3 regions of the Staphylococcus ursi genome follow, and region 3 is predicted to be linked to each of the others. Evidence: predicted binding sites of a transcription regulator. Region 3 holds the regulator's gene; each other region holds the start of a gene.

Evidence for each region. The regulator CtsR, encoded in region 3, represses protease genes until heat stress. The targets are predictions, from matches to a motif close to ATGGTCAATAAAGGTCAAACA.
Region 1: a site for CtsR is predicted at 3,809-3,829, ahead of clpP (ATP-dependent Clp endopeptidase proteolytic subunit ClpP). Genes of this name have one in related genera too.
Region 2: a site for CtsR is predicted at 4,811-4,831, ahead of clpB (ATP-dependent chaperone ClpB). Genes of this name have one in related genera too.

What each region holds. Positions count from the first base shown of each region.
Region 1 covers NZ_CP048279.1:2,310,429-2,321,352, forward strand. Annotated here, with positions in the region: gene GZH82_RS10915 (DUF4887 domain-containing protein) at 51-731, opposite strand; gene GZH82_RS10920 (TIGR01777 family oxidoreductase) at 1,568-2,470, shown strand; partial or broken gene GZH82_RS10925 (GNAT family N-acetyltransferase) at 2,582-3,079, opposite strand; gene clpP (ATP-dependent Clp endopeptidase proteolytic subunit ClpP) at 3,175-3,762, opposite strand; tRNA gene GZH82_RS10935 (tRNA-Arg) at 3,914-3,985, shown strand; gene whiA (DNA-binding protein WhiA) at 5,026-5,970, opposite strand; gene GZH82_RS10945 (gluconeogenesis factor YvcK family protein) at 6,021-7,016, opposite strand; gene rapZ (RNase adapter RapZ) at 7,018-7,926, opposite strand; gene trxB (thioredoxin-disulfide reductase) at 8,218-9,150, opposite strand; gene GZH82_RS10960 (tetratricopeptide repeat protein) at 9,213-10,652, opposite strand; partial or broken gene GZH82_RS14645 (acetyltransferase) at 10,687-10,809, opposite strand.
Region 2 covers NZ_CP048279.1:766,786-777,709, forward strand. Annotated here, with positions in the region: gene GZH82_RS03315 (CoA-disulfide reductase) at 1-1,267, opposite strand, end outside; gene GZH82_RS03320 (Cof-type HAD-IIB family hydrolase) at 1,297-2,121, opposite strand; gene GZH82_RS03325 (metal-sulfur cluster assembly factor) at 2,235-2,543, shown strand; gene GZH82_RS03330 (acyltransferase family protein) at 2,812-4,656, shown strand; gene clpB (ATP-dependent chaperone ClpB) at 4,867-7,491, shown strand; gene GZH82_RS03340 (5'-nucleotidase, lipoprotein e(P4) family) at 8,163-9,068, shown strand; gene GZH82_RS03345 (DUF2929 family protein) at 9,231-9,428, opposite strand; gene GZH82_RS03350 (beta-ketoacyl-ACP synthase III) at 9,578-10,519, shown strand; gene fabF (beta-ketoacyl-ACP synthase II) at 10,538-10,924, shown strand, end outside.
Region 3 covers NZ_CP048279.1:2,661,494-2,672,417, forward strand. Annotated here, with positions in the region: gene GZH82_RS12660 (ATP-dependent Clp protease ATP-binding subunit) at 1-1,433, opposite strand, end outside; gene GZH82_RS12665 (protein arginine kinase) at 1,449-2,453, opposite strand; gene GZH82_RS12670 (UvrB/UvrC motif-containing protein) at 2,443-2,973, opposite strand; gene GZH82_RS12675 (CtsR family transcriptional regulator) at 2,988-3,449, opposite strand; gene GZH82_RS12680 (NupC/NupG family nucleoside CNT transporter) at 3,615-4,820, shown strand; gene GZH82_RS12685 (hypothetical protein) at 5,079-5,228, shown strand; gene pdxT (pyridoxal 5'-phosphate synthase glutaminase subunit PdxT) at 5,471-6,028, opposite strand; gene pdxS (pyridoxal 5'-phosphate synthase lyase subunit PdxS) at 6,030-6,917, opposite strand; gene pdxR (MocR-like pyridoxine biosynthesis transcription factor PdxR) at 7,027-8,430, shown strand; gene GZH82_RS12705 (FUSC family protein) at 8,493-10,421, opposite strand; rRNA gene rrf (5S ribosomal RNA) at 10,508-10,622, opposite strand; rRNA gene GZH82_RS12715 (23S ribosomal RNA) at 10,703-10,924, opposite strand, start outside.

The sequences.
Region 1 (10,924 bases), 350 kb from region 3:
CTCAACAGCCCTATTTTTGCCCTATTCATTTTGCTTATTAATACTGTATTTTATGACTCGTCACCATTGCGCGCTTTTGAAGGTGATTCTGAACTCTGTTGTGGTGCAGTACTTCTTTCAGTTGTTGAGCGCTCGCTAGACTGTGATTGACCTGTTTGTCCTTCTTGAGATGAACGTTGCTCAGTTGAAGGTTTGGGTTGTGTCGTTTTCGGTTCTTCTGTCGTTGCCTCTTCCGTTGTACGTTCCTCTTTTGTTTCAGGTTCCTCTTCCGTTGCTTCACTATCGCTGTCGTCTTTCTCTTCTTCCGTTGTTGACTTCGATTTTCGAGCTTCTGCGGCTTTTTCTCTTTGTTGCTGCTGTTGTTGACGTTGCCATTCGAGTCGCGCTTGACGTGCGGCTTCTATTTCTGCTTGACGTGCGGCTTCAATGGACCGCTCTTGTTCAGCTTGAGCCGCTTCAATGCTTCGTTCTTTTTCTCGTTCTTCACGTTCTTTTCGTTCTTTTTCTTTTTTGATTTCTGCTTCACGTTTTTCCTTTTGTTCTTCAATGGACTTCTCTTTTAAACGTTCATTCCCTCTGTGCGATTGATCGACAAATGAAAAAATGGCAAAGACTAATCCCCCGAGCAATAATAGAATAACGATGACACTTAAAAAGCCTAGTAAACGTCTCTTTTTCTTATTAGGTTTCACATTGCGGGTATCATGCTCATTTGGTTTTGGTGCTGACATTGCATTCCCTCTCTTTATAAATTGATAACAATATATTTTATTCAATCATATTTCATTGTGAATTCAAAACTTAACACATGCATTTTATTCCAATTAATAAAATGAGTTAGCTTTTAGTATACTGTAATTACAGTTAAAGTAAATGACACGATCATCTCATCGTAACATGGATACCTCTCTCTTTCTGTAAAGTAGCTTGGACATAGCCATGTCGTAAATAATAAAATACCTTTTAATTTCTCGCTATCCATCTTATTATTTACCCGTTTATATCTCTTAAAATCATTCATACAGAAAGCATTTTTAAATACGTGTTTCTTGTCAATTTTGAAGTTCAAGATAAGGCCTACACGGTATTAAGTTTAATTTGTAAAAATAAAGGAATGTATGTACTACGACAAATATAAAGGAGCGTTCAGATGAAAAGAATTGTAAATATGCTGATTCGTTTTATTGTTTATCGTGTGATTGGTAAATTGATTAATCAAAAAATGAATGACCGTCAGCGTAAAAATAAATAACATCATGCACACGGGTCATTTTTAATAGGTAAAATTGAGGATAATGTCTGAAGACCTTCGTGACTCCCGAAAACAAATAAAGAGATCTGAATGCTGCATCATCCAGATCTCTACTAAAGGGAGTCAAAAATACCTTCGTCGTATATATTTAAGGGGTATACTGAATTTAATTAAGAGATGTATTAATTATCGAAGGTATCTCTATTATAACGTACTTTGTGAAAAAATAAACAGATTCAAGCCGTCGTTAGTGAAGAATTGATGACCATTTATTGACAATACTATGAACTCACAGAAGGTAAAGGAGTGAAGCCTATGAAACGTTATTTAATTACAGGTGGCACCGGTATGGTTGGACGTGCTTTAGTTGAACAACTTACGCGCTCTAATGAAACGATGATCTATATCCTAACAAGAAGTGATAGAACTTCACAACAACACAATGTACATTATATTAATTGGAACAAGGACGGTTGGGAGGAAGAAGTCCCACACATTGACATTGTCATTAATTTGGCAGGCGCAACATTAAATCAACGTTGGACAACTAAGCATCAGCAGCTTATGATGACAAGTCGTATTCAAGCAACACGCGCGCTGTTTGACTTATTTAAACAACGAGACCAAACACCGGATGTCCTATTTAATGCAAGTGCTATGGGGTATTACCCGCCATCAGAAACAGCTGTTTATACTGAAACGTATCAGACGACACCCCATGATTTATTGTCAGAAATCGTGTATCAATGGGAAAGACAAGCGACACTGTTTGGACAGCTTGGCACACGGGTCATCTGTGGGCGCTTTGGACTTATTCTATCTCGTAACGGCGGCGCACTTCCAATGATGGCACTGCCTTATCGTTTCTTTGTAGGTGGACGCGTTGGTAATGGACGTCAATGGTATTCATGGATTCATTTGTCAGATTTAGTGCGTGCCATTCAATTTCTCATTCAGGCTCCCGAAGCATCAGGACCATATAATTTATCAGCACCGGCACCTGAAACACAACATCAATTCGGCAAAGCTTTAGGAAGCACCATGCATCGACCACATTACACTTGGGTACCTGCATTGATGCTACGTCTTGTGCTTGGTAAAATGTCGACGCTCATACTCGATACACAATATATGGTGCCACAAAGAATATCAGACTTAGGATTTCAATTTGACTATCCGACCTTGCCGTCAGCCTTAAAAGATTTATATTCAAAGTAAAAACCACTATGGATGACTCGAGTTGTTGTTGATTTTACAACTTTTATACTCAGAGTCATCTTTTTAGTGGTCTACAATCACTTTTAAAAAGCGTGATGCTCAATGCTCATATTACTTTAACTGCTTTTGATAGAATGCGAGATTGAGCCAGCTTTCAAATTTGTAGCCGACTTTTTCTAACGTTCCCATATTGTTAATAGGTATTTTTTCATGCAATTTCAAACTTCTCTCATTGCTATCATCAATACCAGTCACAATCGTTTGATAACCATTCGCCGCTGCATCTTCAATCACTACTTTTAATAACTGAGAAGCAACCCCTTGTCTCTTTGCATCAGGACTGACATAGATGGAATGTTCAATTGTATATTGATAAGCGGGCTAATTTTTAAATGGACCATTAGTCGCAAAACCTAACACCGTTCCGTCTCCTTCATATGCAAATACCGGATAGTTTTCACGTTGCTTTTGTGCCAACCATTGACGTCCTTCTTCAATTTGGGTCGGTTCGTATGTATAAACTACTATGGTATGTAATATGGCGTGATGATATAATTCCATAATTGCTTCTAAATCATTAGGTGTCGCTTGTCTAACATGTTGATTCATCGTCATTCCTCCCTTAATACACGTTTTCAATCCCTCCCAATGTAACAAAAAAGGGATGAAACTGTTGTCTCACCCCTCACTATCATATCACTTTATTAAGCTTTTTCAGGCTCCATCACTTCATCGATTAAACCGTATTCTTTCGCTTCTTGAGCAGTTAAGAAGTTATCACGATCTGTATCTTTTTCGATTTTTTCAATCGGTTGACCAGTACGTTCTGATAAGATTTTGTTTAATCTTTCTCGTGTTCTTAAAATGTGTTTCGCTGCGATTTCGATTTCAGTCGCTTGACCTTGTGCACCGCCAAGTGGTTGGTGAATCATCACTTCTGCGTTTGGTAATGCGAAACGTTTACCTTTTGCACCTGCAGCTAATAAAAATGATCCCATTGATGCTGCCATACCGATACAGATTGTTTGTACATCTGGTTTAATGTGTTGAATCGTATCGTAAATCGCAAAACCAGCTGTCACACTACCACCAGGTGAATTAATATATAAATAAATATCTTTCTCCGCGTCTTGTGCTTGTAAGAATAATAATTGTGATACGATTGAGTTTGCCACGTTATCATCAATCGCTGAACCTAACATGATGATACGGTCTTTCAATAAACGTGAATAAATATCGTATGCACGTTCACCGCGGTTTGTCGTTTCAATAACTGTAGGAATTAAATTCATTTGGTGATTCCTCCTAAATTTGTTAATTTATATTTATTCTAACGCAAAAGTCAAAAATGGTCAAAAACAACGCACTTATAGACAGATTTGTGTTAGGAGTTGACCCTTGCATGCCCGAAAGGTACAATGGTGAATAGACTTACGCAATTAACCCCTCGTAGTGTAATGGATAACACATAAGATTCCGGTTCTTACGATAGAGGTTCGATTCCTCTCGAGGGGGTTCATAACGCTAAATCACACACTTTTTAAAATGAAGAATCCCATAACGACGGGGTTCTTTTTGTTTTGCTAGTCACTTGCACGCCGTATAACGTAAGATTTCACGGACTTTTTAGGGACTTTCATTCATTTATTCCCGATTAAGTTGTCATTGTAACTTTTAATTTGTTTATAACGTTTATGACGATCTAGTCCTTAAGATTAACATTCACACGAAGCTAGTACATTAAGTTTTCCTATCCTCTACTACTCATGAATTTATGATTCACTAATGATTATAAAACAGTCGAAAAATGAAGATGAATGAAGACATCAAAATTAGGGTTTCTTTTGTAATACTTTGCATCTACTACATAGTTGATAAAACTAATTCCCTCCATCATGCTGCCTCTGTTATAATTGTTTCTTTATGAGATTACCTGTGTTAAATAACGACTCGCTTTATTGTTATATGGCGTTTTTACAAGCTCACTGTTTTTTGTAATATAGAAATCTTTATCAAAAAATTGTTGTATTGGTTTGATCGTTGAGAAGTCATTTTGTCTAAACCATATTCAGCAATTGCCCACTTTCATTTCTAAAATATAAACCGTTTTTTGTCTTTGTATCTGAAGGATTAACTTCAACACCCATTTCTTTAGCAATTTTTTAATTTTATTGATATCAAACATAGAAGATTCCCCCTTACTCAACAATTCTTAATTCATTATACACTATACAACTTGTGTCATAGATACAAATTTGCTTCTCTGTTCTTACATAATCCATATCAATAAACACATCTTTAAAATTTAGTTGATAGAGGTGTTGCAATGATAACTTGAGCTTCAACGTATAACATGTACATATTCATGATTTGACATCTACGTTTTGTTTTATCTTTATCAAAAACAAAGATTCCTTCTTTCTCCATACTCTCTAATGAATTCCCCTAGTCAATAAAATTTCATTCATTCAACAAAACATCAATTTACGCATTAAAATAAGCATCTTTAAACCTTTTTAGAGGTCTAAAGATGCTTATTTTAAACAGGGCTATATTTACACTTCAAATGGCTCTCCACGTCTAATTTTATCAGCCATTTCATTCAGTTTTCTCAAACGATGGTTAATGCCTGATTTGGAAATGGTACCGGTGCTCACCATCTCTCCTAATTCTTTTAACGAGACATCTTGGTGCTCAATACGCAATCTCGCTACTTCTCTTAGCCGGTCTGGCAAGTTATCAATGCCGATTTCTTGATCAATCAGTTGAATACTTTCAACTTGCTTCATAGCTGCACTGACTGTCTTATTCAAATTTGCCGTCTCACAATTAACGAGACGATTCACCGAGTTACGCATATCTCGCACAATTCTCACATCTTCAAACTTTAATAGCGCTTGATAACCACCAATCAAACTTAAAAATTCAGCTATCCGTTCAGCTTCTTTGAGATATGTAATCCATCCCTTTTTACGTTCTAAACTTTTTGCATTTAACTCATACGTATTCATCAATTGCGTCAAACCCGTTGAATGGCCTTCATAAAGTGAAAAAATTTCTAAATGATAAGAAGACGTTTCTGGATTGTTCACGGAGCCACCTGCTAGAAATGCACCACGTAAATAACTCCGTCTCATTTCGTCATCTTTCACCATTTTAGGATCAATATCATGACTGAACATGCCGTTTTTCAAAATCCCGAGTTCATCCAAAATTTCCCTCGTCTTCATTTTTATTCGACAAATATAAATATTGTTTTTCTTCAACTTCATTTTTTTGCGCACTAATATTTCAACTTCAACTTTAAACACAAATTTAATAAGCGAATAAATACGTCGCGCCGTCGTTGCATTTTCCGTTTGGATATTAATCACAAATTGTTGATTAGACAAGCTCAAGGCACCGTTCATTCGAATCAGTGCGCTCAGTTCTGCCTTAGCATTCGCATGGTCAACTTCAATTCGTGTCAGTTCATTTTTCATTTCAGATGCAAAGCTCATAATGAATCTTTCCCTTTCTATTTACTATGGTTCAAAATGGCTAGCTACAATTAGGATTTGAATTGATCTGGGTCAAACTGAATAGTACTAATTTCTTGTAAGGCAATTTCATAAATCATTTCTGCCAAAACTTCCGTACGATGTCGCACATAATCATGTTCTGAAACTTCTACAAGATGCTGTCCTGTCACGAGTTGCACACCGAGTTGATTCAATTCATCCTTATCATAATACACAGGCTTTGCGCCCTTTGATTCATATTTTTCAATAATTTGAGGTGAAAATTCTAGTTGATTCGCAATCACAAAATCAAGCACATGATCACCCAGTTGTTGATGAATGGCATCGATATGATCCATGACTGTGTAGTGATCTGTTTCGCCCGGTTGTGTCATAATGTTAGAAACATATAATTTTTTCGCGTCACTTTCGACTATCGCATTGGCAATTCCTTTGACACATAAGTTTGAAATAACACTTGTGTATAAAGATCCCGGACCTAACACAATTAAATCCGCTTCACGCAAGGCCTCAATCGCTTCGTCCATTGGTTGTACATCAGCAGGTTCTAAAAACACACGCTTAATCTTCTTTTGTTTTCTTGGAATATTAGACTCTCCTGAGACAATTTCGCCATCTTCCATCTCTGCATTCAAAGAGACACTCGAAATAGTTGACGGAATGACACGACCTTTAATATTTAAAATTTTACTTAGTTCTTTCACTGCATGACCGAAATCGTGGGTAATATTCGTTAAAGCCGCAATCAACAGGTTCCCCAGTGAGTGACCACTAATCTGATCTTCTTTAAATCGATATTGAAATAGTTGCTCAAGCGTTGGTTCTACATCACTTAAAGCAGCCAATACGTTACGTACATCTCCTGGTGCCGGAATATCCATCTCATCTCTTATTTTCCCTGTGCTACCACCGTCATCTGCTACTGTCACAATTGCTGTAATATCTATCGGAAAAGTTTTTAATCCTCTTGCTAAAACGGATAAACCAGTACCTCCACCAATCAGTACTAATTTAAGTTGTTTCATTTTACTCGCCACTTTCTATATGCGCATCACGATGATGAACATATACATTATAATCATAAATTTGCTTTAATTCTTCAGCTAAACGTTGTGCTAGTGCGACTGATCGGTGTTGACCACCCGTACATCCAATTGCGATAACGAGTTGCGACTTTCCTTCTTTTTTATAACCCGGAATCATAAATAACAATAAATCTAATAGTTTTTCATAAAATGTATTCGTTTCTTTCCACTTCATAACATATTTATAAACATCTTCATCCATACCTGTGAGTGGTCTCAATTCAGCTACATAGTATGGGTTGGGTAAAAAGCGGACATCAAATACTAGATCTGCATCAATTTGAATACCGTGCTTAAAACCAAAACTAGAGACATTGATTGTAAATGTTGATTTATTTTCTTTATTAAAATATTCATAAACGCGTTTTCTTAAGGCTTTAGGTGATAACGTTGTTGTATCTAAAGTGTAATTCGCTAAACTTCTTACTTCTGATAGTAATTTGCGTTCTTCATTGATGGCTTTGACGAGCGGTAACTCCGTATGTTCTTGTAAAGGATGTTTACGACGTGTTTCTTTATAGCGTGAAATGAGCTTTTCCGTATCCGCATCAACGAATAATACATCGACAATGACATCTTTACGACTTTGTACTGCATCGATTTCACGTACTAAATATTGGAAAAATTCGCGCCCTCTCAAGTCAATCCCTACCGCAACTTTTTGCATCGATGGGTTACCTTGCTCCATCAATTCTACAAATTTTGGAAGTAAAATCGGCGGTAAGTTGTCGACACAGAAATAGCCTAAGTCCTCTAAACTTTGAATGACTAATGATTTCCCTGCACCAGAGAGACCTGTGACAACAAGGAGTTCACTTTTTACGATTTCATTATTTTCTTCATGTTGCATTTATTAACCACCATCCAATCATATTCTCTATTAGTTTACATGAAATCAGTCTAAAGTTATAGAGGGATGATATGCATATCTATGTTTTTGAAAAAATTGTGATGTCACAGCCGTATTGATCACTTATTCTATCTCCATTTTTCGAATACGGTTAATGCATCCGTGATCAAATTCAATCAACAAGTCATTTAGGAAACCTTCAGCGCTACATGATACCCCATTAAATGCTATAAAAAAGGAACTGGAAACAGCGTCCAGCTCCTGTTGATTCAATGTCATCTGTTTTAATATTTAGTCATGTAAACTTTCGATATATTCTTGTGCACTTTGAGCGGCGATACTACCGTCACTTGTTGCTGTAACGATTTGACGCAATCCTTTTTCACGAACGTCTCCTGCTACAAAAATTCCTTTAATCGCAGTACTCATATCATCGTTTGCAACAATATATCCTGCTTCGTTTGTGATACCTAAATTTTCAAATGGTTGCGTTAGAGGTTTCATACCTACATATACGAATAAACCATCTGCTTCAACTGTTTGTTCAGTTCCATCAACTGTTGAAACAAGCGTTAATGAACCTACTTTACCGTCTTTTTCATTAACAGATTTAAGTGTGTGATTCCAAATAAAATCAATTTTATCATTTTTAAAGGCACGATCTTGTAGGATTTTTTGTGCTCTTAATTGGTCACGACGGTGTACGATTGTGACTTTGCTAGCAAATTTAGTCAAGAATGTTCCTTCTTCTACTGCTGAATCGCCGCCACCGATAACATAGATATTTTTGTTTTTAAAGAAAGCACCATCACATACAGCACAATAGCTGACACCGCGACCTCCGAGCTGTTCTTCTCCAGGTACGCCAACTTTTTTGTATTCCGCACCCGTTGCAATAATAACAGTTGTCGCTTCAAGTGTACTAGAACCAAAATCAATGACCTTATAATCGCCTTTATCTTCGATGCCTTTAATATCGCCATATTTGTACTCAGCGCCGAATTTTTTGGCATGATCAAACATCTTACTTGAAAGGTCAGGTCCTGAAATCATTTCGAAACCTGGGAAGTTTTCGACTTCTTCAGTGTTCGCCATTTGTCCTCCAGGCATACCGCGTTCAATCATTACTGTATTTAAATTCGCACGTGAGGCATAAACAGCAGCTGTCATGCCTGCTGGTCCTGCACCAATAATCGCAACATCATATCTCACTTGTTCTGACATGATCTGTTCCTCCTTTAATTTTATCATACGCATTTTACAACATTTAATTCAAGGACTCAAATTTAAATGCTCAACAGATGTTGTAGAGCATGTTCAAAAGCGTCAGTTGCCACATCAAAATGTTCAATGATTTGCGGTCGCGTCATCGCTTCATCTTCTTTTTGATTGAAAAAGAGATACGCGACTGCAGCAACGTACGCTTCCACTTGTTCGTGGTCGACTTGCTCGGCTAAAAGACTTTCTGCATAACTAATCCAACTTAAAAAGAGAGACGCATAAGGTTGTGTTTCTGGAAGACGATAAAGTGTCTCCATACCTTGATGAATAAAGTGCAGTTTTTTCAGTTGAAGATTTTGAATGAGATAAGTGAGATACAATTTTTCATAATCTCCCATTGATTCTAAAATCGTCCAAACTTCTTTCGTCATCAAAACTTCTTTACCATTGAGTTGATTTAACAAAAAGAGACCATACAAACGTTCATGTTGATCATCACTCAGCAATAAAGGCTCTACGTGTTGATTAAAATAATGAGCACTTTCCTCAATGACCCATGGTGGCAAACCACGATTCGCTTTCGAAAATTGTGTTAACACTTGCCAAAAGTGATGGCTTTGCTCGATATTTCCTAGGTAATAATAATTGAACGAAAGCGCATGAAATAGTTGAAATGTCTGAAATTTTCCTTTGCGATGAAGTGGTACTAACAACTGTTGAGAGGCTGGATACTGCTTTAAATAACTGAGCACAATTCCAAGTTTAAAAGATTCCTCATCATTCATCGGTCGAATTTTATTTAATATTTTCACATAATTTTGGAAGCGTGCTTGTTGATTCATGTTATAGAGCAACAAAGTGTAGTGGCATAACGCATGCACATCGGAAGGATCCTCTTTCAACAAACGCTCCAACATCTCTTGGGCGATTTTGTTTTCATTTAAATAAAGATAACACATCGCGAGCAAATTACGAATAATCCGATTGTCTTGAATCTCTTCGTCCTGTCTCAACAAATATTCACGCGCTTCTAACAAACGGCCTTGACCGAATAAATATTGAAAAATGACTTGTGCCACAAACAACTGGCTTTCTTTTTCAAGTGGGTGTTCACCGTTAAAAGCAACTTCAAACATGTCTTCTAACTCTTCTCGATATTCTTCGTCATCTGCTAAAAAAGCATAACTTAAACCGAAGAGATACGCTTTGTTTGGCTCATTCAAGTCAATATTCAACTGACTTAATTCATAGTAAGAAGCTTCCAACTCACTCCCCTTACTAATTTCTTCATAATAAATCGCTTCAGCACGTCTCGGCACATTTAACTTGATAAAACATGTCGCAAGTTGTTGTTTCGCCTCAAAACAATCTGGTGACAACGCTAACACTTTTTCTAAATAGCGTTGTGCTTTCACATAATCTTGTTGTTGTATTTTTTGTTTTGCTAGACGTTCATAAAGTGCTACATCATCGCTGAATTGTATAATATTTCGTTTTTGTGTCATCCATTGTCACCTCTCTTTTCTAATGTTTTGAGTGTAGTTGTATCGGATTACCATACGCCACAGTATAATCGGGAATATCTTTAGAAACGACACTCCCTGCACCAATTTGAACGTGGCTACCAATTTTCACACCAGGTAATACGGTCACATTTGCACCAATCATCGTATGGTCGCCGATTTCAACTTCACCGACTCTTAACGATTCAGTTAAAAATTCATGGGTTAATAAAGTCGTATTATAACCGATGATAACGTTATGACCCATTTTGATC
Region 2 (10,924 bases), 1.0 Mb from region 3:
GTGGCGCATAAGCAACTTCAAATTCTGTTAATTCGTCAATTGTTGTTTGATGCATTAATGCCATAGATAGAACGTCAATACGTTTGTCGACATCTTTTTGACCTACTGCAGCGACTCTTAAAATGCGGCGTGTCTCTTTATCAAAATACGCTCTTAAATGGACTTTGCTATTATCAGGGTAATAACTCGCGTGTGTATTAAGATTCACTTCTACCATTTGATAATCAAAGTTTTTCAATTCTTGCGGTGAGATACCTGTACTTGCTAATGTGTAATCGAAAAATTTAACGATATTGGCACCGACGTAACCTTTAAATCTAACTTCTGGATGACCTGCAATTTGTTCAGCAACGACACTTGCACCGCGATGTGCACCCCAAGCGAGTGGTACATGTGCAGGCAGGTCAACGTGACGATAAAAGCTTGTGACAATATCGCCAACCGCATAAATGTTTGGAATATTCGTTTCAAATTTGTCATTGACTGGAATATAGCCCTTTGCGTCAAGTTGCACACCAGAATTTTGGATGAACTCTGAATTTGGTTGTACACCGACGCCTGCAATAATCATGTCATAATCTTCAACTACACCTGACTTAAATGTTACCGTATGACCGTCAATGGACTGAATCTCCTCATTTAAGCGATACGGAATACTGTATGCATTCAGCGCATCGAAAATGACACTGTTCATATCTTGATCCATCAATTTATTCACTGCTTCAGAACGATGGATTAATGTCGGATGTAGGCCGCGATGGTGCATATTTTCTACCATTTCAAGGCTGACGTATCCCGCTCCGACAATTAAAACGCTTTGTACATTGTTTTTGCGAATATATGTATCGATTTGGTCAGTATCGTCCATATTGCGCAATGTGAAAAGGTGAGGAACGTCAAAGTTAAGGTGGCTTGCACGTGCACCTGGACTGAGCACTAAAATATCATAAGGGTCTTCAAATGTTTCGCCAGTCAGATGATTTTTCACGGTTACTGTTTGATTTTTGACATCTAGTTTAAGTACTTCGTATTTCACTTTGACATCAATATTCTTTTTCGCCTTAAAGTTTTCTGGTGTTGCTGATAAAATGTCATCTCGTTCTTCTACAACATTTCCCAGGTAATAAGGTAAACCACAATTTGCGAAACTCATAAAACTATCTTTTTCATATACAGTAATACGGCTTTCATTGTCTAAACGTCGAATTTGGCTGGCACTTGTTGCACCACCCGCGACTGCACCGACGACAATAATATGTTTTGTCATTGTAACTACTCCTTCTTCCAACAGTTGTGTTATTTCTCTTTAGGCATATTTAAGTTAAAGAAACGATTTAAATAAATTCCGATACCGTCTTCATTATTCGACAGTGTTGTTTCTTTTGCGACATGTTTGAGCTCATCAATCGCATTTCCCATCGCAATACCATGTTTCGCATATTTAATCATTTCTAAATCATTATCTTCATCGCCAAATGCAATAATATGGTCATGCTCGATTTGTAGACAATCTTTCACAATATCGATACCGACTGCTTTACTGATGCCCTTTTTGACAATTTCAATGACTGGGAAAGGGGCCCCCCAACGACGATGTTCGATATTTTCAGCATAGAAGCGTGTCAACACTTGTTTCACACGTGGAATCATCATTTCTTCCGCTTCAATTAATAGTGATGTTGGATCTTCATTTAAGTTTTCGCGTAAATCGCCAACTTTTGTCACTGGATTTCCCATGCTAAAACCTTCAAAAAGATGTGGGTCAGGTTGATCTAAAAAGACGCAATCTTTCACTTCAGCAATCATATTTTTCACTTGCATTTTTTTCAAAGTTTCAATAATGCTCGTCGCAAGTCCTTCATCTAAACGATGGTGTTGCACTGAGAATGTCTCATCATGGGGATGATGTACAAACGCACCATTAAAGTTAACGATAGGCGTTTTTAATCCAAGTTGATCGTAATAACGCTGACTTGCACGATAAGGTCGACCCGTTGCAATAATGACGGCATGCCCTTTTTGTTGTAGTGCTTTTAACACACGAAATGTATATTCTGGAATCTCCTTTTCATCATTTAAAAGTGTTCCATCTAAATCTAAACAAATTAAATGTTGTTTCATTCATACTCTCCTTAGTACCAAGTTTCAGTGTATACATATCATAGCATTTTATTGTCGAAAAGTGGGGATTTTGATATATTGTTACTAGTAATAACATAAAAGAGGTGATACGGATGGAAGAGGCACTGAAAGATAGTATTTTAGGCGCGCTTGAAAATGTCATTGACCCTGAGTTAGGGATTGATATTGTCAATTTAGGGCTTGTTTATAAAGTTGATTTAGATGATGATGGTTTATGTACTGTAGAAATGACACTCACTTCAATTGGTTGTCCATTAGGGCCACAAATTGTTGACCAAGTTAAAACAGTATTAGCAGAACTTCCAGAAATTCAAGATACCGAAGTGAACATCGTTTGGAATCCACCATGGAATAAAGATATGATGTCACGTTATGCTAAAATTGCGTTAGGTATCAGCTAATATTTTTGAAGTAGTTAAAGGGGCTTTCTCAATTGTGAATTCAATTTTGAAAGTCTTTTTTTTACCTATGAACAGGACGCAATCTTACTGCTCCCCCGCATAACTCCTTGAAGTTACAGGTCAATAGCATCGTTTGAAGTATAGCTACCACAATGTAAAAAATTTTAGATGCTCAATAAAACGTTTACATAAATTTCGCGAATACAATTGCACGAATGAAAACAAAAGTATACAATATATAATCAATACATTAAATTTGGAAAGAATGATGTTTGTGTGGAACTATAATCAACGAGACAGAAAACCTATAAGTCCGCGATACATGCCTGGGTTAGACGGTATTAGAGCGGTTGCAGTCATCGCAATCATTATCTATCATCTCAATCCACAATGGTTGTCGGGTGGCTTTCTAGGGGTAGATACATTTTTTGTGATTTCTGGTTATTTAATTACGAGTTTGTTATTAACGGAGTATCATCATACGGGAAAAATTGAATTGACATCATTTTGGCTAAGACGTGTTAAACGACTAATTCCTGCAGTGCTCTTTTTAGTCATGGGCGTACTTGTGCTTACCTTAGTTTTCATGCCAACGGAAATTCAAAAAGTACGTGCGGATAGTATTGCGGCAATATTTTATGTGTCGAATTGGTGGTACATTATGCAAAATGTCGATTACTTTGAACAATTTGCAGTACAACCATTAAAACATCTATGGTCATTAGCAATAGAAGAGCAGTTTTATCTCGTGTTTCCGATTGTATTACTTGGTTTGTTAAGCTTTATGCGTCGTCTGAAATCGATACGCATCACATTTTTAATATTACTCGTCATCTCCATGATCACGATGATGGTGTTATACGTACCGAACGAAAATGTTGCACGTGTTTATTTTGGTACTGATACACGGATACAAACATTATTGATGGGGGTATTGCTTGCACTTGTTTGGCCACCTTTTCAATTAAAAGCGAAAGTGAACCGCAAGATGCGCATGATGATCGATACTGCTGGCGTAATCGGTTTGGCTATTTTATTTATATGTTTCAAATTCGTATCTGAAACGAATAGTATTTTGTATTACGGAGGATTTTTTCTCATTTCAGCGGTCACATTATTAGTTATCGCAAGTAGTGTTCATCCTTCAGGGTATTTTGCGAAGTTTTTAGGCAACAAAGTTTTTACCTTTATCGGTAGCCGATCGTATAGTTTATATTTATGGCATTATCCGATTATCGTATTGATTCACCATCAGTTCGTGCAAGGTCAAATTCCACCTTTAGTTTATGTCGTTGAAATTTTATTGATGGTGCTCATGGCGGAGTTTTCTTACAAATCTATCGAACAGCCGTTTAGAAAAGAAGGATTTAACATTTTCGCCTTTAATCATTTGAAAAATTGGCGTTCACAAAAAGTTTTGCGGACATGGTTAGTGATTATTTTACTCATTCCAACGTTACTCGTAATGGTGGGGGTCTTTAACCGTTTCACCAAAAATAATAGTACGCAAGTGACAGAAGTGAATACCGAAGAAATTGATAAACTGATTACCCAACCACTGCCGTTACCACAACTTGAAATTGATGGCTTTGTCGTGAAAGGGAATAAGCAGAAATATGCATCATGGAAACCGTTATTGATTGGTGATTCCGTGATGGTAGACATTGGCGACTACTTTAAATCATTTGTGCCTAAAGCAGACATTAATGGTAAAGTGGGACGTAACTTAGTAGAAGCGATACCTCTTGCGAAACAGCAATATCAAAGCTATCGTGATAAAAATGATATTGTCGTCCTTGAATTAGGGACAAATGGTGATTTTACAGAAGAACAGTTGAACAGTTTGCTAGAACAATTCGGCAAGGCAGATATTTATGTCGTGAATACGCGCGTCCCACGTTCTTATGAATCACATGTGAATGCAGTGTTAGCGAAAGCAGCGAAAAAACGAGCGAATGTGACGTTAGTCGATTGGTATAGCCGTTCTGAAAATCATACAGAATATTTTGCGCCGGATGGCATTCATTTAGAGCCACCAGGTGTGCGTGCATTAACGAACAGCATTATTCAAACGATTGAAAAAAATCACAGTACGAAGAAAAAGAATAAGTAACAAAAAGAGGGTTATGTCTTGAAAAAGATGTAGCCTTATTTTTTGATTAAAATGGATGTGATTGGGTTAAATATATGAGGGAGAATTAAAAAATAGTCAAAAAAAGTCAAAGTTATCGATTGATTTTTAGTAAATGTGGACTTATAATAGAGTTAAGGTCAAAGAAAGTCAAAGTCAATTTGACCTATTCCAATAAAGGAGTGAGACATTTTGGACATTAATCAAATGACACATGCGATTCAAAATGCACTTCAAAAAGCAATTGAACATGCGAAAACATACAAATTAACAAATGTAGAAGTAGAGGCTGTTTTAAAAGCAGTACTCGAAGCACCAGAAAGCTTATTTCACAGTATTTTAGAACGTGCAAACATTGATACGCATGCTTTAAACCAAGCATATGAAGACAAGTTAAAAAATTATCCAACAGTGAAAGGTGACAACGTCCAATATGGGCAATATATGTCGCCTCAAATGAACAATTTATTCGTTAAAGCTGAAAATTACATGCAAGCATATGACGATCAATATATTTCGATGGAACATGTTTTACGTGCGGCCATCGATGTTGATGAAACGACGAAACGATTTGTTGACGGTAAAAAAGATATCATCATTGAAATTATTAAAAAGATAAGAGGAGGGAATCATGTGACTACACAAAATCCTGAAGTAAACTACGAAGCATTAGCAAAATATGGTCGTGACCTCGTTGAAGAAGTTCGTAAAGGCAACATGGACCCTGTCATTGGTCGTGATGAAGAAATTCGTAATACGATTCGCATTTTAAGTCGTAAAACGAAAAACAACCCTGTTCTTATTGGTGAACCAGGTGTCGGTAAAACGGCGATTGTTGAAGGATTGGCACAACGTATCGTGAAAAGAGATGTGCCCGATTCATTGCTCGACAAGACAGTGTTTGAATTAGACTTAAGTGCGCTCGTTGCAGGTGCGAAATACCGTGGTGAATTTGAAGAACGACTCAAAGCGGTATTGAAAGAAGTCAAAGAATCAGAAGGTCGTATTTTACTCTTTATAGATGAAATTCATATGTTAGTCGGTGCAGGTAAAACGGACGGTGCGATGGATGCCGGCAACATGTTGAAACCCATGTTAGCAAGAGGTGAACTTCACTGTATTGGTGCGACAACATTAAATGAGTATCGTGAATACATCGAAAAAGATTCTGCGTTAGAGCGTCGTTTCCAAAAAGTTGCAGTTGCGGAGCCGACTGTTGAAGATACAATTTCTATTTTAAGAGGCTTGAAAGAACGTTATGAAGTCCACCATGGTGTGCGTATTCAAGACCGTGCACTCGTTGCGGCAGCGGAATTGTCAGATCGCTATATTACAGACCGATTCTTACCGGATAAAGCGATTGATTTAGTCGATCAAGCTTCAGCAACCATTCGAACAGAAATGGGCTCTAATCCAACTGAACTCGACCAAGCGAATCGTCGTGTGATGCAGTTAGAAATTGAAGAAAATGCATTGAAAAAAGAGTCTGATGAAGCAAGTCGTATTCGTTTGAAAGAATTACAAGAAGAATTAGCTGAAGAAAAAGAAAAACAAGCGGCATTGCAAGCACGTGTGGAAAATGAAAAAGAAAAAATTGCAAAAGTCCAAAAAAAACGTGCAGAACTTGATGAAAGTCGTAAAGCGTTAGAAGATGCAGAAAACAACTATGACCTTGAAAAAGCAGCGATTCTTCAACACGGTAAAATTCCAGAATTAGAAAAAGAATTAAAAGCGTTAGAAGCGGCATTCCAAGAAGAAAAAGGCACAGACTCAGACCGCATTATTCGTGAAGTCGTGACAGACGAAGAAATCGGTGAAATCGTCAGTCAATGGACAGGCATTCCTGTGTCAAAACTTGTCGAAACTGAACGTGAAAAATTATTACACTTATCCGATATTTTACATGAGCGTGTCGTAGGTCAAGATCGTGCGGTAGATTTAGTAGCGGATGCGGTTGTACGCGCTAGAGCAGGAATTAAAGACCCCAATCGTCCTATTGGCTCATTTCTATTTTTAGGGCCAACAGGGGTCGGTAAAACAGAACTAGCGAAATCATTAGCGTCATCATTGTTTGATTCTGAAAAACATATGATTCGCATTGATATGAGTGAATATATGGAAAAACACGCTGTCTCTCGTTTAATCGGGGCGCCTCCAGGTTATGTGGGTCATGATGAAGGCGGTCAATTAACAGAAGCAGTGAGACGTAACCCATATTCAGTCATTTTGTTAGACGAAGTGGAAAAAGCACATACAGATGTCTTTAACGTATTACTTCAAATTTTAGATGAAGGTCGTTTAACAGATTCAAAAGGACGTAGCGTTGATTTCAAAAACACAATTATCATTATGACAAGTAATATCGGCTCACAAATTTTACTTGAAAATGTGAAAGATAGTGGCAAGATTGATGATGCGACAGAAAAAGCAGTCATGAACAGTTTGAATGCATACTTTAAACCTGAAATATTAAACCGTATGGACGATATCGTATTGTTCAAACCATTAACAATGGATGATATGCAAATGATTGTCGATAAAATCTTGATTAACTTGAACATGCGCTTAATGGATCAACGTATTACATTAGAAATTTCAGATGAAGCGGCAAAATGGATGGCTGAAACAGCTTACGAACCACAGTTTGGTGCACGTCCACTTAAACGCTTTGTACAACGACATGTCGAAACACCACTTGCACGTATGATGATCAAAGAAAACTTACCAGAAGGCACAATCGTATACGGCGATTTGAAAGATGGGGACATTCATTTTGAAGTAGAAAAACCGCAAAGTGTAGACAGTGAAAACGAATAGATTATAGATTGAGGCTGGGAGACAATTGAGTTCTTCCAGCCTTTTATGATCAAAGAAAGTTGTAATCGTGAAGCAAATAATGAACATAGGGTATATGGGACTAAAAAATTTTGATACTTGTCATGTTCCTTATTCATAAATTTGTCCGCATTGATTCATTGTCTTTGAAATTCAATTGCCCAAATGGACGAGACTCCTGAGGAAAAAGTAAAAAACAATATCACGTCTAATCACTTTGATAGTGGTTACTGTTTATCGCAGTAGCTGTCTGACTTCTCAAAAGCATACGCATTGAGAAGTCAGACACTTTGTGTGTAGGCAGTACTACGAAATCTTTGTGACACATGAGATTTCTGTACTGCGCCCAAAATCCAATTCGGCTTCCATCTAGTGAACCTTTCAATCAAGCCAAATTAAGTTGGAGGATCAGCCCCTAGGAAACGAGAGTCTATGATGGCAATTGTGAGCATTTAATAAGGTTATTAATGAGGGCGATTTGATTAAAATATATCAATCAAGACAAGCAATAATTTTTATGGTGCTTCTTTTCAATGTCATAAATATAAAAAATTAATAGAAATATTGAGATTTACTAAAAAAGGTTTTAATATAGATGTGTGAATTTAACTATCAGCCCAATTCGCACATTATACATAGAAAAGGTGAAGAACTTGAATAAATGGACAAAAGCATCAGCAGCACTTTTAGCATTAGGCATCGTTTCTTCTAGCGTATCGACTGCAACATACGCTTCAGGTAGTGGCGCAGTTAAAACTGAGCAAACAGAAAAGCACGAAATAAAAGCGAAAGATAAGGCAGCGCAAACGTTAGGTCAACAAAACATCATGAGTGTGGCTTGGTATCAAAACTCAGCAGAAGCCAAAGCATTGTATGCACAAGGTTATAACGCAGCGAAAGAAACTTTAAGTAAAAAGATTAAAAATCATCACGGTGGTAAAAAATTAGCCATCGTCCTTGATATTGATGAAACAGTGCTCGATAACTCACCGTATCAAGCAACGAATGCATTAAAAGGTCAATCTTTCCCAGAAGGTTGGCATGAATGGGTACAATCTGCACAAGCAAAACCTGTTTATGGCGCGAGATCATTCTTGAAATATGCAGATCGTCATGATGTTGAAATCTTTTATGTATCAGACCGTTCACATGAAAAAGATTTAGACGCGACAATTAAAAACTTAAGAAATGAAAAATTGCCACAAGCCGATAAAAAGCATGTGTTGCTGAAAAAAGAAGGGGAAAAAGGAAAAACTGAACGTCGCGATAAAGTACGTACAGATTACAATTTAGTCATGTTATTTGGCGACAACTTACTTGATTTTGATGAGCCTAAACAACCGACAGCGAAATCACGTGAAGCACTTGTGAAGCAACATGAAGATGATTTCGGTAGCAAGTACATCATTTTCCCTAACCCAATGTACGGTAGTTGGGAAGCGACATTATATGACAATAACTACGGCTTAGAAAACAATAAAAAAATTCAAAGTCGTGAACAGTCATTACGTTATTTCGATGCGAAAACTAATAAAGTACAATCGTACGAAATGAAGTAAATTCTACTAAAACCTTAAAAAACTGATGAGGCCATATTAAAGTCTCGTCAGTTTTTTACGTATGGGCAAGTGCTTTGAAATACGTGTGGAATATGTAAAAAAGGCTAGAAATTGAACAAAAATTCTGTCCAACATCCAACCTTTTCAAAATGGCATACGATGTCAAATCTCATTCGTATCTTGTGATTGCTTCGGTGGTGTCGTTGCAACATCTAACAATGCAAGTGCAATCACTATAATGACAGCGACAAACAATGGCGTCACAACATTTAGTGGACCGCCACCACTCAAGCTATTTAAAACGAAATTAATCATTTCTATAAGTAAAACAGCCCAAATCAATGTGATGAAGTATTTCATTGTATATTGCCTCCATTTAACTGATAATTCTATTATAGTATGCTTGAGATGTTTTGTATACCATCCCTAGCATGTCACTTGTCTTTTTTTGTGACTATATGTTAAATTAATACCTGGTATTAAAAATTTTAAAAGAAGGTGTTCAAACCATGAATGTAGGTATTAAAGGATTTGGTGCATATGCCCCAGATCGAGTTGTCGATAATGCATATTTTGAATCATACCTAGATACATCTGACGAATGGATTTCACAAATGACTGGGATTAAAGAACGTAGATGGGCAGATGAGAATCAAGATACATCTGATTTAGCGTATGAAGCAAGTATTCGTGCGATTGAAGATGCAGGTATCGATGCACAAGACATAGACATGGTTATTGTTGCAACATCTACTGGAGATCATCGTTTTCCAACAGTGGCAAATATGTTACAACAGCGACTAGGACTCGGTAAAGTTGCATCTATGGATCAATTAGCCGCATGTTCTGGATTTATGTACGGTATCGTTACAGCACGTTCATTTGTATTATCAGGTGAATATCAAAATGTGCTCGTAGTGGGTGCAGATAAACTTTCAAAAATTACAGATTTAAATGACCGTTCAACTGCTATTTTGTTTGGAGACGGTGCAGGTGCAGTGATTATTGGCGAAGTATCTGAAAATCGTGGTATTCTGAGCTATGAGTTAGGTTCAGATGGTGTTGGTGGCAAATACCTTTACCAAGATCAAGAAACAAACTTTATTCGTATGAATGGCCGCGAAGTTTTCAAATTTGCGGTACGTGTGATGGGTGAATCGTCACAACGTGCAGTTGAAAAAGCGAATTTAGGCCCAGATGACATTAATATGTTTATTCCACACCAAGCGAATATCCGTATTATGGAATCCGCGCGTCAACGATTAAATTTACCAAAAGAAAAAATGAGTGTTTCAGTGGATAAATTTGGTAACACATCAGCAGCTTCTATCCCGCTCAGTGTCAAACAAGAACTAGAAAATGGACGTATTAAAGACGATGATGTCGTTGTTTTTGTAGGCTTCGGTGGCGGACTTACTTGGGGCTCAATCGTCATCAGATGGGGTAAATAAATAGAGGAGGAAATGAATATGACAAAAAAACAGCGTGTTGTAGTGACAGGTCTTGGTGGCTTATCACCAATCGGAAATGATGTCCCGTCAATGTGGGAAAATGCATTAAATGGTGTGAATGGTATTGATAAAATTACTAGAATCGATACAGAACCTTATCAAGTGCACATTGGTGGAGAACTAAAAGATTTTAATGTTGAAGACTTTATTCCTAAAAAAGAAGCACGTAAAATGGCGCGCTTTACACAATATGCCGTTGTAGCGTCACGTGAAGCGTTAACAGATTCAGGACTTACAATTGATGAAACGAATGCGAATCGTGTCGGCGTATGGATTGGTTCAGGCATCGGTGGTATGGAAACATTTGAACAAGCATATGATCAATTGAAAGCCAAAGGACCACGT
Region 3 (10,924 bases):
TCGGCAATATCTTCAGCAACCAATGTTGTATGTTGGCCACCTTGATGGTTTTGCCATTCATTTTTTGCTTCTTCATATTGTTTTTCAAGTTTTGTTTGTTTATCGCGTAAGTTTGCAGCATTTTCAAATTCTTGTGCATGTACCGCTGCATCTTTTTCTTTTTTCACTTGCTCAATTTGTTGTTCGATTTCTTTTAAGTTCGTCGGTGTTGTATGGCTCTTCAAGCGTACTTTTGAACTTGCCTCGTCAATCAAGTCAATCGCTTTATCTGGTAAGAAACGGTCTTGTACGTAACGGTCACTTAATTTCGCCGCTGCTTCTACCGCTTCATCAGAAATGTTAATTCTGTGGTGCGCTTCATAACGGTCACGTAAGCCTTTTAAGATGGCAATCGTATCTTGTACACTTGGTTCGTCAACTTGAACTGGTTGGAAACGACGTTCAAGTGCTGCATCTTTTTCGATATGCTTACGGTATTCATCTAAAGTAGTTGCACCTATACATTGTAATTCGCCACGTGCAAGCGCTGGTTTTAAAATGTTAGACGCATCAATCGCACCTTCTGCACCACCTGCACCAATGAGCGTATGCATTTCGTCAATGAACAGAATCACATTCCCTGCATGATGAATTTCTTCCATGACTTTTTTCAAGCGTTCTTCAAATTCACCACGATATTTCGTACCTGCCACAACAGTACCCATATCAAGTGACATGACACGTTTATCTTTTAGTGTTTCAGGCACTTCATTGTTCACAATCGCTTGCGCTAAACCTTCAGCAATCGCCGTTTTACCGACACCTGGTTCACCGATTAACACAGGATTGTTCTTCGTACGACGACTCAACACTTCAATAACACGTGTAATTTCAGCGTTACGTCCCACTACTGGATCTAATATGCCGTCTTTCGCAATTACTGTTAAGTCACGCGCTAAACCATCTAATGTTGGCGTATGATTTGATTTTGCGGCTTGTGCATTTTTGTTAGACATTTCTGGGCTACCTAACGCTTTGACGACTTGTGCACGCGCTTTAGTAATATTCAAGTCTAGATTCGCAAATACACGCGCTGCCACACCTTCATTTTCACGGATGAGGCCGAGTAAAATATGCTCTGTTCCAACGAAATTGTGTTGTAACTTACGCGCTTCGTCCATAGACAGTTCAATCACTTTTTTCGCACGTGGTGTGTAGTGTAACGCACCCATCTGCTCTTGACCGTGACCAATCAGTTTTTCGACCTCTTCAATCACTTTATCTTCTGTAATGTCAAAGCTTTCCAATACTTTTGCAGCAATGCCTTCAGGTTCTTTCATTAACCCTAGTAATAAATGTTCCGTCCCAATATTCGAATGGTTTAAACGGATTGCTTCTTCTTGTGCATGCGCGAGTACACGTTGTGCGCGTTCTGTTAATCTTCCAAATAGCATATGCCAACCTCCTATTTATATATATGTTCTTAAAATCTCTGCTCGTTTTGCTTCAATAGATTGTTCATCTGTTTCATCTATTAAAAATGGTGACTGTATCGCGACCATTAATTCATTAAATCGAAAATCTTCCATATCTAAAATACCTAAATCGACGCCCAACTTAATATCACTTAAACGATAGGACGCTTCTTCCACCGAAATTAAACGACTATACTTTAATATACCCAAAGAACGATATATTCTATCTAACGTTTCGGTATGATTGTGTTCATTTAATCGCTCACGTAAAGCCAGTTCTTCGTGAATAATTTGGTCTACTAATTCTGTTAAAGCATCAATAATTTCTTGCTCACTTTTTCCCAACGTCAACTGATTTGAAACTTGGTAAATATGGCCGTAAACTTGTGAGCCTTCACCATAAATCCCTCGAATCGTAAAACCAAAGCGGTTAATCGTCTGAGCAATGCGGTTCATCCGTTTCATAATTGATAAACCAGGCAAATGCAACATGACACTTGCACGCATCCCTGTACCAACATTCGTTGGACATGTCGTTAAATAACCGAGTTGCTCATCATAACTGATTTGTAATGTACGATCTAATATATCATCTATTGCGGATGCTTTTTGATAAAGTTCATTTAATGACAAATCATTGCCCATTGCTTGAATACGAATATGATCCTCTTCATTCACCATCACACTTACCGACTCATCTTCATTCAACAATACTGCAGATGCCGGTTGTTTCGTCAACTCAGGGCTGATTAAGTGTTTGGCTACTAGCTTATACTTACTCAATTGGTCGAGTTCGTCTAAGCGGAGTACTTTTAAATCTGTTAATACATCTTGCACTTCATTAATGATGCGATGTCCCTCAGCTTCAGATGAAAACATGAGTGGGTGCACATCATTTTCAAGGTTACGTGCTAAACGAATGCGCGATGACATGATGACCGGTTGTGCATTCACTTTTTTCATCCAATCGCTCATATGTTGGTCTAAATTATGCATCATCTTGTTGGGACACCTCACTTTGTTGCTCAAGTGCTTGAATCTCATCACGGACAATCGCCGCTTCTTCAAAGGCTTGTTGTGCGACTAATAATTCAAGACGTGCACGTTTTTCTTCCAGTTGCTTTTTCAGCGCACGTTTATGCTGTGATGACTTCGGACATTTACCCGAATGTTCGATATGACCACCTTGGACACGTCTCACAATGTCATACACGTCTTCTTTAAATGTTTCATAACATTGCGCGCAGCCGAATTTACCGACATGTGCAATATCCTTCAACGTCATTTGACAGTTCGGACAGCGTTTTTGCTCTCGATAAACAACTTGATCCACATTCAGACCATGTTTTGCTGCCAAATGTTGCAAAATTTGTTGGATGACGAATGTGCCTTCAACGTCATCACCTTCATGCCATTGTTCGTCAGATTGATCATAACCTGATTGATCGTAAGCTTGAATAGGATGAAATTCAAGGTGCTTGTTTTGCTGTTTATCAAGTTCACGTTTATCGATTTTCATTGCACATCACCCTTCTAATAATAATTAATTACGGGAAGTAACCGTTTCAAAATATTCGCACGGATAATATCTCTTGATGCGACATCCATTTTTAATGTTTCCCGGTCCACGACTGCCGCAATCATTTTTGCTTCTCGGTCCGTAATTAATTGATTTTCACGCAAGCCATCAATAATATACAAAGCTTGTTGTTGAGAAAGGGCCGGACCAATCAACTCCATTAAGCGTTTAATGTAGTTGTTTTGGTCTTTCGTTTCAACTTTTGTGATTCGAATATAACCACCGCCACCGCGTTTACTTTGGATTTCATAACCGTGTTCGTTAGTAAAGCGCGTCTTAATGACATAATTCAACTGAGATGGTACACAATCAAAACGCTGTGCAATATTGGCACGTTGAATTTCAACAACATCATCTTGTGCCTCTTCAAACAATTGCTTAATGTACTGTTCTATGATGTCAGACATATTATGCATGGTATCACCCCTTTTGACCATCTTTGACTATATTATAGAACCCACTTTGACCTTTTTCAACCAATTTGATTTTAAATTTGATAAATAGTTATGTTACTGCTTACATTTTTGTTGTATGATAGTCTTAGTAAAAATTTAATTAGAAAAAATAGAGGTGGAACACGCATGCATATTTTAATTGGGGTCATCGGGATAGGTGTTTTCTTAGCCCTCGCTTTTATTGCAAGTTCTGACAAAAAGAATGTACGCTGGAAATACATTGGCATCATGTTAGTCATTCAATTGATCTTAGCGTTCTTCTTACTTAAAACGAACATTGGGATTACGATTGTTGGCGGTATTGCGAAAGGATTTGGCTACTTGCTTAAACAAGCAGGCGTCGGTGTAGATTTCGTTTTCGGTGGTTTAGCGAATGAAGGTGCGATGTCATTCTTCTTAAACGTTTTATTACCTATCGTCTTCATTTCAGCATTAATCGGTATTTTGCAATATACGAAAATTTTACCATTAATCATTAACGTTTTAGGTTTCTTAATCTCAAAAATTAATGGAATGGGCCGTTTAGAATCGTACAATGCCGTTGCAGCAGCAATTTTAGGTCAATCAGAAGTTTTCATTTCACTTAAAAAGCAATTGCCTTACATTACGAAACAACGCTTATACACATTGACGGCATCAGCAATGTCAACAGTATCAGCATCTATCATCGGGGCATACTTTACATTAGTACAACCGAAATATGTTGTAACAGCAGTCGTATTAAACTTATTAGGCGGTTTCATCATCGCTTCAATTATCAATCCATATAAAGTGAATGAAGAAGACGACAAATTATTAATTGAAGAAGAAAAGAAACAGCAATCCTTCTTTGAAATGTTAGGGGAATACATTTTAGACGGATTTAAAGTTGCAGTAATCGTAGGTGCGATGTTAATCGGTTATATCGCCTTAATTTCATTACTCAATGGCCTTGTTGGCGGACTCGTGAGCCTCGTTTCTGGCGGTTCATTAGACTGGAACTTCCAAACATTAATCGGCTTTATCTTTGCACCACTCGCATTCTTAACAGGGATTCCTTGGAGTGACGCAGTGGACGCAGGTTCAATTATGGCAACGAAATTATTATCAAACGAATTCGTAGCGATGACTGAACTCGGCAAAGCATCTGGTTTATCAGAACGTTCATTAGGTATCGTATCGGTATTCTTAGTATCATTTGCCAACTTCAGCTCAATCGGTATCATCTCAGGTGCCATCAAGTCATTAAACGACGAAAAAGGCGACATGGTTGCACGTTTCGGATTAAAATTATTATTCGGTGCAACACTCGTATCATTCGTATCAGCAGCGATCGCAGGCTTTTTCTTGTAAGCCGTATCTAAAGTAGTTGAAAAGATAAACAAACATATCATTGAATATAAAAGAGACTGAGTCATTATGGCTGAGTCTCTTTTTTGTTTTGCATTAAAGTTTGAATATATTGCTCGGCAGGTAGCGGTAGACGATCAAATTGAATATTAAAGAGGCATTTTCATCTTTTTCATGAATATCTCGGATTTTTCGTTAATAAATTCACAGGAGAAGTCACTTATGCGAGTGAAAAATTGATTAAAACCACTTTACCAGCATATGGAGGTCCACCGGTTCAGCTGTATTTTTAGAGAAAACAACGAATTGGTCGGTATATTATCCAAAGGTGAAGAGGATAACACAGATGCCATTTTAGTGCCTATCACAAAAGGTATTGCTAGATGGTATAAAGATAAAAATACAACTTAGAAAACCCTTCTTAACAAATCAGTGTTCTAAATTGCTACCACGTTTGTATCAAAAAGTGTGGTGTAGGGAGTCACCAGATTCTTTATATCCCAATATAGTTTTACAATAGTTAAAGGCTAGGACCATTCGAAGCCCTAGCCTACTTACGCAAGATATTGAACCGCCCGAGTACGAAACCGTATGCTCGGTAGTGTGAGAGGACGAATAGTCAGTTAATGGCTATTCTCCTACTCGATTCTATTCTACTGCTGCATCACATACTCTATAAAGTATTGTGTCATGCGATAATCATCTGTTAATTCTGGGTGGAACGATACGCCTAAATAACGGCCTTGTCGTACAGCAATTATTTTGTCATCAATCATCCCTAATACATCAACGGCTGCTTCTGTTGATTGAATATGGGGTGCACGAATAAAGACACCTTCAATCGGTTGATCAATACCTTTAATGTGTAATTCAGACTCGAAACTATCGACTTGTCGTCCAAATGAATTACGTGCTACTGTAATATCTAACTTTTGAAGATATCCTTCTTCGCCTACAATATCTTTCGCAAGGACAATCAAGCCTGCACACGTACCGAACATAGGTAATTGCGATGCACGTAACGCCTCTTTAAAACCGTAAAGATTCATGAGACGGCGTAAAGTAGTCGATTCACCACCAGGGATAATTAATCCGTCGATTTCTTCTAATTGTTCAACTTTTTTAATTGCGACACCTTCATGACCCGCAAGTTCAATATGACGGATATGTTCACGCACCGCACCTTGCAAAGCTAATACACCGATTTTCATCTTACCAACCACGCTCTTGCATACGTTCTTCTAATGAAAGTTGATTAATATCAATGCCTTTCATCGCTGTACCTAATTTTTTCGCTAACTCACCAATGAGTTTATAATCTTGGTAATGTGTTGTCGCTTGTACAATCGCTTTAGCAAATGTTTCTGGGTCTTCAGATTTGAAAATACCTGAACCTACGAATACACCGTCAGCGCCTAATTCCATCATTAATGCCGCATCTTGAGGTGTTGCCACGCCACCTGCCGCAAAGTTCACGACTGGTAAACGACCATGTTTTTTAATGTCTTTTAAGATTTCATATGGCGCACCTAAGTTTTTCGCCTCTGTCATCAATTCGTCATCGCTCATCACTGTGATACGTTTCACTTCTTGATTCACTTGGCGCATATGACGTACAGCTTCTACGATATTCCCTGTACCTGGTTCACCTTTCGTACGTAACATCGCAGCACCTTCACCGATACGACGCGCTGCTTCACCTAAGTTACGGCAACCACAAACGAATGGTACTGTATATTCATCTTTTTTCAAATGGAACACTTCATCTGCAGGTGTTAACACTTCTGACTCATCAATATAGTCTACACCCATTGCTTCTAATACTCTTGCTTCTGTAATATGACCGATACGACATTTCGCCATTACAGGAATAGATACAGCATTCATAACTTCTTCTACAATAGATGGATTACATGCACGCGCAACGCCACCTGCTGCACGAATATCAGATGGGACACGTTCAAGTGCCATAACTGCAACTGCACCTGCTTCTTCTGCAATTTTCGCTTGTTCTGCATTCACGACGTCCATAATTACGCCGCCTTTTTGCATTTCTGCCATTCCTCGTTTAACACGTTCTGATCCGACTTGTTTAGACATAGGTAATGAAACCCCCTTTTATTATTTACACATGTAGCTTATACTATTATCTGAACCGCTTAAAGTGTCAGAAATACAAAATATTTAAGGGTCAGATTGAGGTGCTCTCATGGAAATGTTGATGTTTCATATTAATAAACGAGAAGGTCAGCCGATTTATATTCAATTATACGAAAATATTAAACAAAGTATTATTAATGGTAGTATGCACGAAGGTGAAAAGTTACCTTCCAAACGTCAACTGAGTCAATATTTGTCAGTCAGTCAAACAACCGTAGAAAATGCCTATGCGCAACTTGTCGATGAAGGTTATATATATAGCCAACCGAAATCCGGCTTTTTTGTCAGTGACATCGAAACATTGCCGTTTACTAAAAAGACACCACTCACACCATTGCATACATATCATAATACGACGCCTGAACCAACTTATGCATTTAACTTAGGGATGATTGATCAAGCTCACTTTCCTTTCGAACAATTTCGGAAATATGCGAAAGAAGCATTTGAAGAATTACAATTTCATCTCGTTGAACCTGGGCATAAGCAAGGAGATTATGCTTTACGTACGCAAATTAGTCGCTATTTATTTCATAGTCGCGGTGTTCAATCCACGCCCGAGCAAGTCGTTGTCGCTTCGTCTACAGAGCAGTTGCTGTCTATCATTACAGATTTACTGCCAGGACCTAAAGGGATGATGTTAGAAGACCCGATTTACCCTCAAGTCCATCAGCTTTTAACACGTAAACATATTCCTTATCATTTTGTGCCCGTTGAAAAAGATGGCATCGCGATGAATACAATTGAAAATGCGTCACATCACATCGTTTACATTACACCAAGTCACCAATTTCCAACAGGTGTGACGATGAGCCTCAAAAAGCGGATGCGTCTTTTGAAATGGGCTAGTGCAACGCCTCATCGTTATATTATTGAAGATGATTATGACTCAGAATTTCGTTATGAAGGCAAACCCATTCCAGCCCTTCAAAGTTTAGATCAAACAGGTAGTGTCATTTATGTCAGTACATTTTCCAAGTCCATTTCTCCAACCATTCGGATTGCTTACGCCGTGTTACCGGAAGCCCTGTTACATCATTATCAACAATCAGAAAATATTGAAGGCGGAACGGTACCGCGTCATACCCAATTTATGGTGACAGCCTTTATGGAAACGAATCAATTTGAACGCCATTTAAATCGCATGAGAAAAATTTATCGTCAAAAGCGAGACATTATTTTACAACAATTACAACAGTATCCTTCTATTTTTGCAGTTTCTGGTGAAAAAACAGGCATGCATTTGATTATTACTATTAAAAACGGTTGGTCAGAACAACAATGTCTTAAGCAATTACAACGCTTTGACATCGATATGAAGCCACTTTCCCAATATGTCTACCACCAACAAGATACCGCCCCTCGTTTTGTTGTAGGCTTTGGCGGGATTCCATTAGAAGATTTAGAAACGCATATAGAAAGGCTCATCGCTTGTTTTAAAGATGAACATTGAACACATAAAAAAAGACATGCATGACTGAACATTTCATTCAACCGTACATGTCTTTTTTACGTTTAATCTTTCAATAAGTGTGGATTTCTCACATTCTGATAGTCATACAACTCAATTTCTTGCAGTTGCATCAGTGAACGTCGAAGTTGTGCGTAATGATTCATTTCAGGTAACGTTACAATCTTTTCTGGACGCTGACCTTGTTCTAATAATTTAGCAATATTTTCAAATACAACCAAATACTGTCCCATAGCCTCTTGACTAATCAACATACGCTTCTGGTCCTCCATCACTTGCATTAACTTAAAGCTCATTTGTTCAAGAATAAACATCGCAGGATAAAAATATTGCGTTCTTTTCTTATTCGATAACAATTCACCATACGCATAACGATACATCACTTGCACATTCTCAATATTAATTTTCAGTCTCAATCTTTCCCTTTGACGAAAGTTATCGATATTGTAATGAACATTCGAAAACAGTGCATGGAAAATTCGAGCTTCAATGCGTGTCACGTCCGCCATAAATTCCGGTAGACGTTTAGAAGCAAGCCGTCTCCCAATAATCATCACGCCAATAATCGCAAGCCCTACCCCCACTGTCGTATCTAATAAACGTGGAATAGCGATAGCAAGTGTTAATGTCCCTTGCGCCAAACCACTTAATAAAATGACTTGAACCGTAATCGCAAACATCGCAAGCGCATAATTGGCACCGACTAAAATTTCAGTAATCGCACCACTTAAACTCAGTACAATGACAACCATTAAACTGTTTGGTTCTAGAAGTAAAAAGCCAATCACAATGCCAATTCCAATAAGCGTCCCTATCCATCTTGCGCCGGCCCGTTCAATACTTGCAATCGTCGTACCACCAAGAAGGACCGTATGCGCACTTAATGGAATCCAGTAAGCACGTTCAAAGTTAAACATCAGTGCCACAAAAATTGCGATACCGATGATGAGTGAATATTTCGCAGCTGAAATAAAATGCATAGACTCAGGTGTTAAATGATAACGTAACCTTCTTAAATATTGCGGAGACTGTCGTGTCACATGCTTTTTAACTTGTTCATCAGGCGCATCAATCATTTCATCCACCTTAAAAATTAAACCTACCAGTTCCTCAAATGCATCGGGAACAGTGACTTCTTTTCTCCAAACACTTTTTGACGTTTTCCCTTGCGTAATACGGTGCACAACGTCGGTCATCATTTCATCTATAATAGGCGGCATTGGACGATGACCTTTCGCATTCAATTCGAGTAGTTCTGAATATACCCCTTCAGCAGTACGATGCAGCAATGACAACCGTTGTACTTCTACAGACTTTCTCTTCAATACAGATCTTGAAGCTTGAAGAATTTCAGAAGTCGAAATCAATGTTTGCACCGTCGTTTTGGTCAAGGCATTAAACGTCACTTGATCATTAAAATGGTGAATCAATCCTTGAATCTCCTTGAACTCTTTAGACACTGCACTAAATTCAGGATGTTCATGTCCTATTTTAATTTCGATGAGCACAAATATAAGCGCAAGAAGACCACCGATACCTACAATAGTCCCTCTCCATAAGAATGCATGCGGATCGGGAGGCATGACACTAGCCAAACTATAGGCAATAATAAAAAATGTAGAAGAAGGACCAGGTATATTTAAAGTATTAAAAATATAAAACGGCACAACAGCAACAATTAGAAGAAAGATACCAAAAAGCAAAGGGGTACTCGCGGTTAATGTCCCTATCATCATCGTCACAACTAAACCAATGGCTGCGAAAGTGACTGAACGCAAGCGCGAATTAAACGTCCCTTTGAAGACATAAATACTCGCAAAAGTCCCAATCGTTGCTAATAATGCACTTGAAAAATCATTAAACATCAAGCCATAGAGTAAAGGCAAAAACATCAATAGCCCTTGACGTAAACCACGTTGTAAATCAATTTTATCGACATCGATATGTGCGACATTTTTGAAATAAGTCAACATGAAAGACACCACCTTTGTTTAAATAAAAAAAGAGACCTACTAAAGGGTCTCAATTCGGCTCATCGCATCCTATGCGTTTTATTTCTGCTTGGCAACGTCCTACTCTCGCGGAACGTAAGTCCGACTACCATCGGCGCTAAAGAGCTTAACTTCTGTGTTCGACATGGGAACAGGTGTGACCTCTTTGCCATAGTCACCAAACAAAAATATAGTTGAATGTTATACATTCAAAACTAGATAGTAAGTATATTTATCACAAGCATTACCTTATGAACAATTATTTGATTAAGTCTTCGATCGATTAGTATTCGTCAGCTCCACGTATCGCTACGCTTCCACCTCGAACCTATTAACCTCATCATCTTTGAGGGATCTTATAACCGAAGTTGGGAAATCTCATCTCGAGGGGGGCTTCATGCTTAGATGCTTTCAGCACTTATCCCGTCCATACATAGCTACCCAGCTATGCCGTTGGCACGACAACTGGTACACCAGAGGTATGT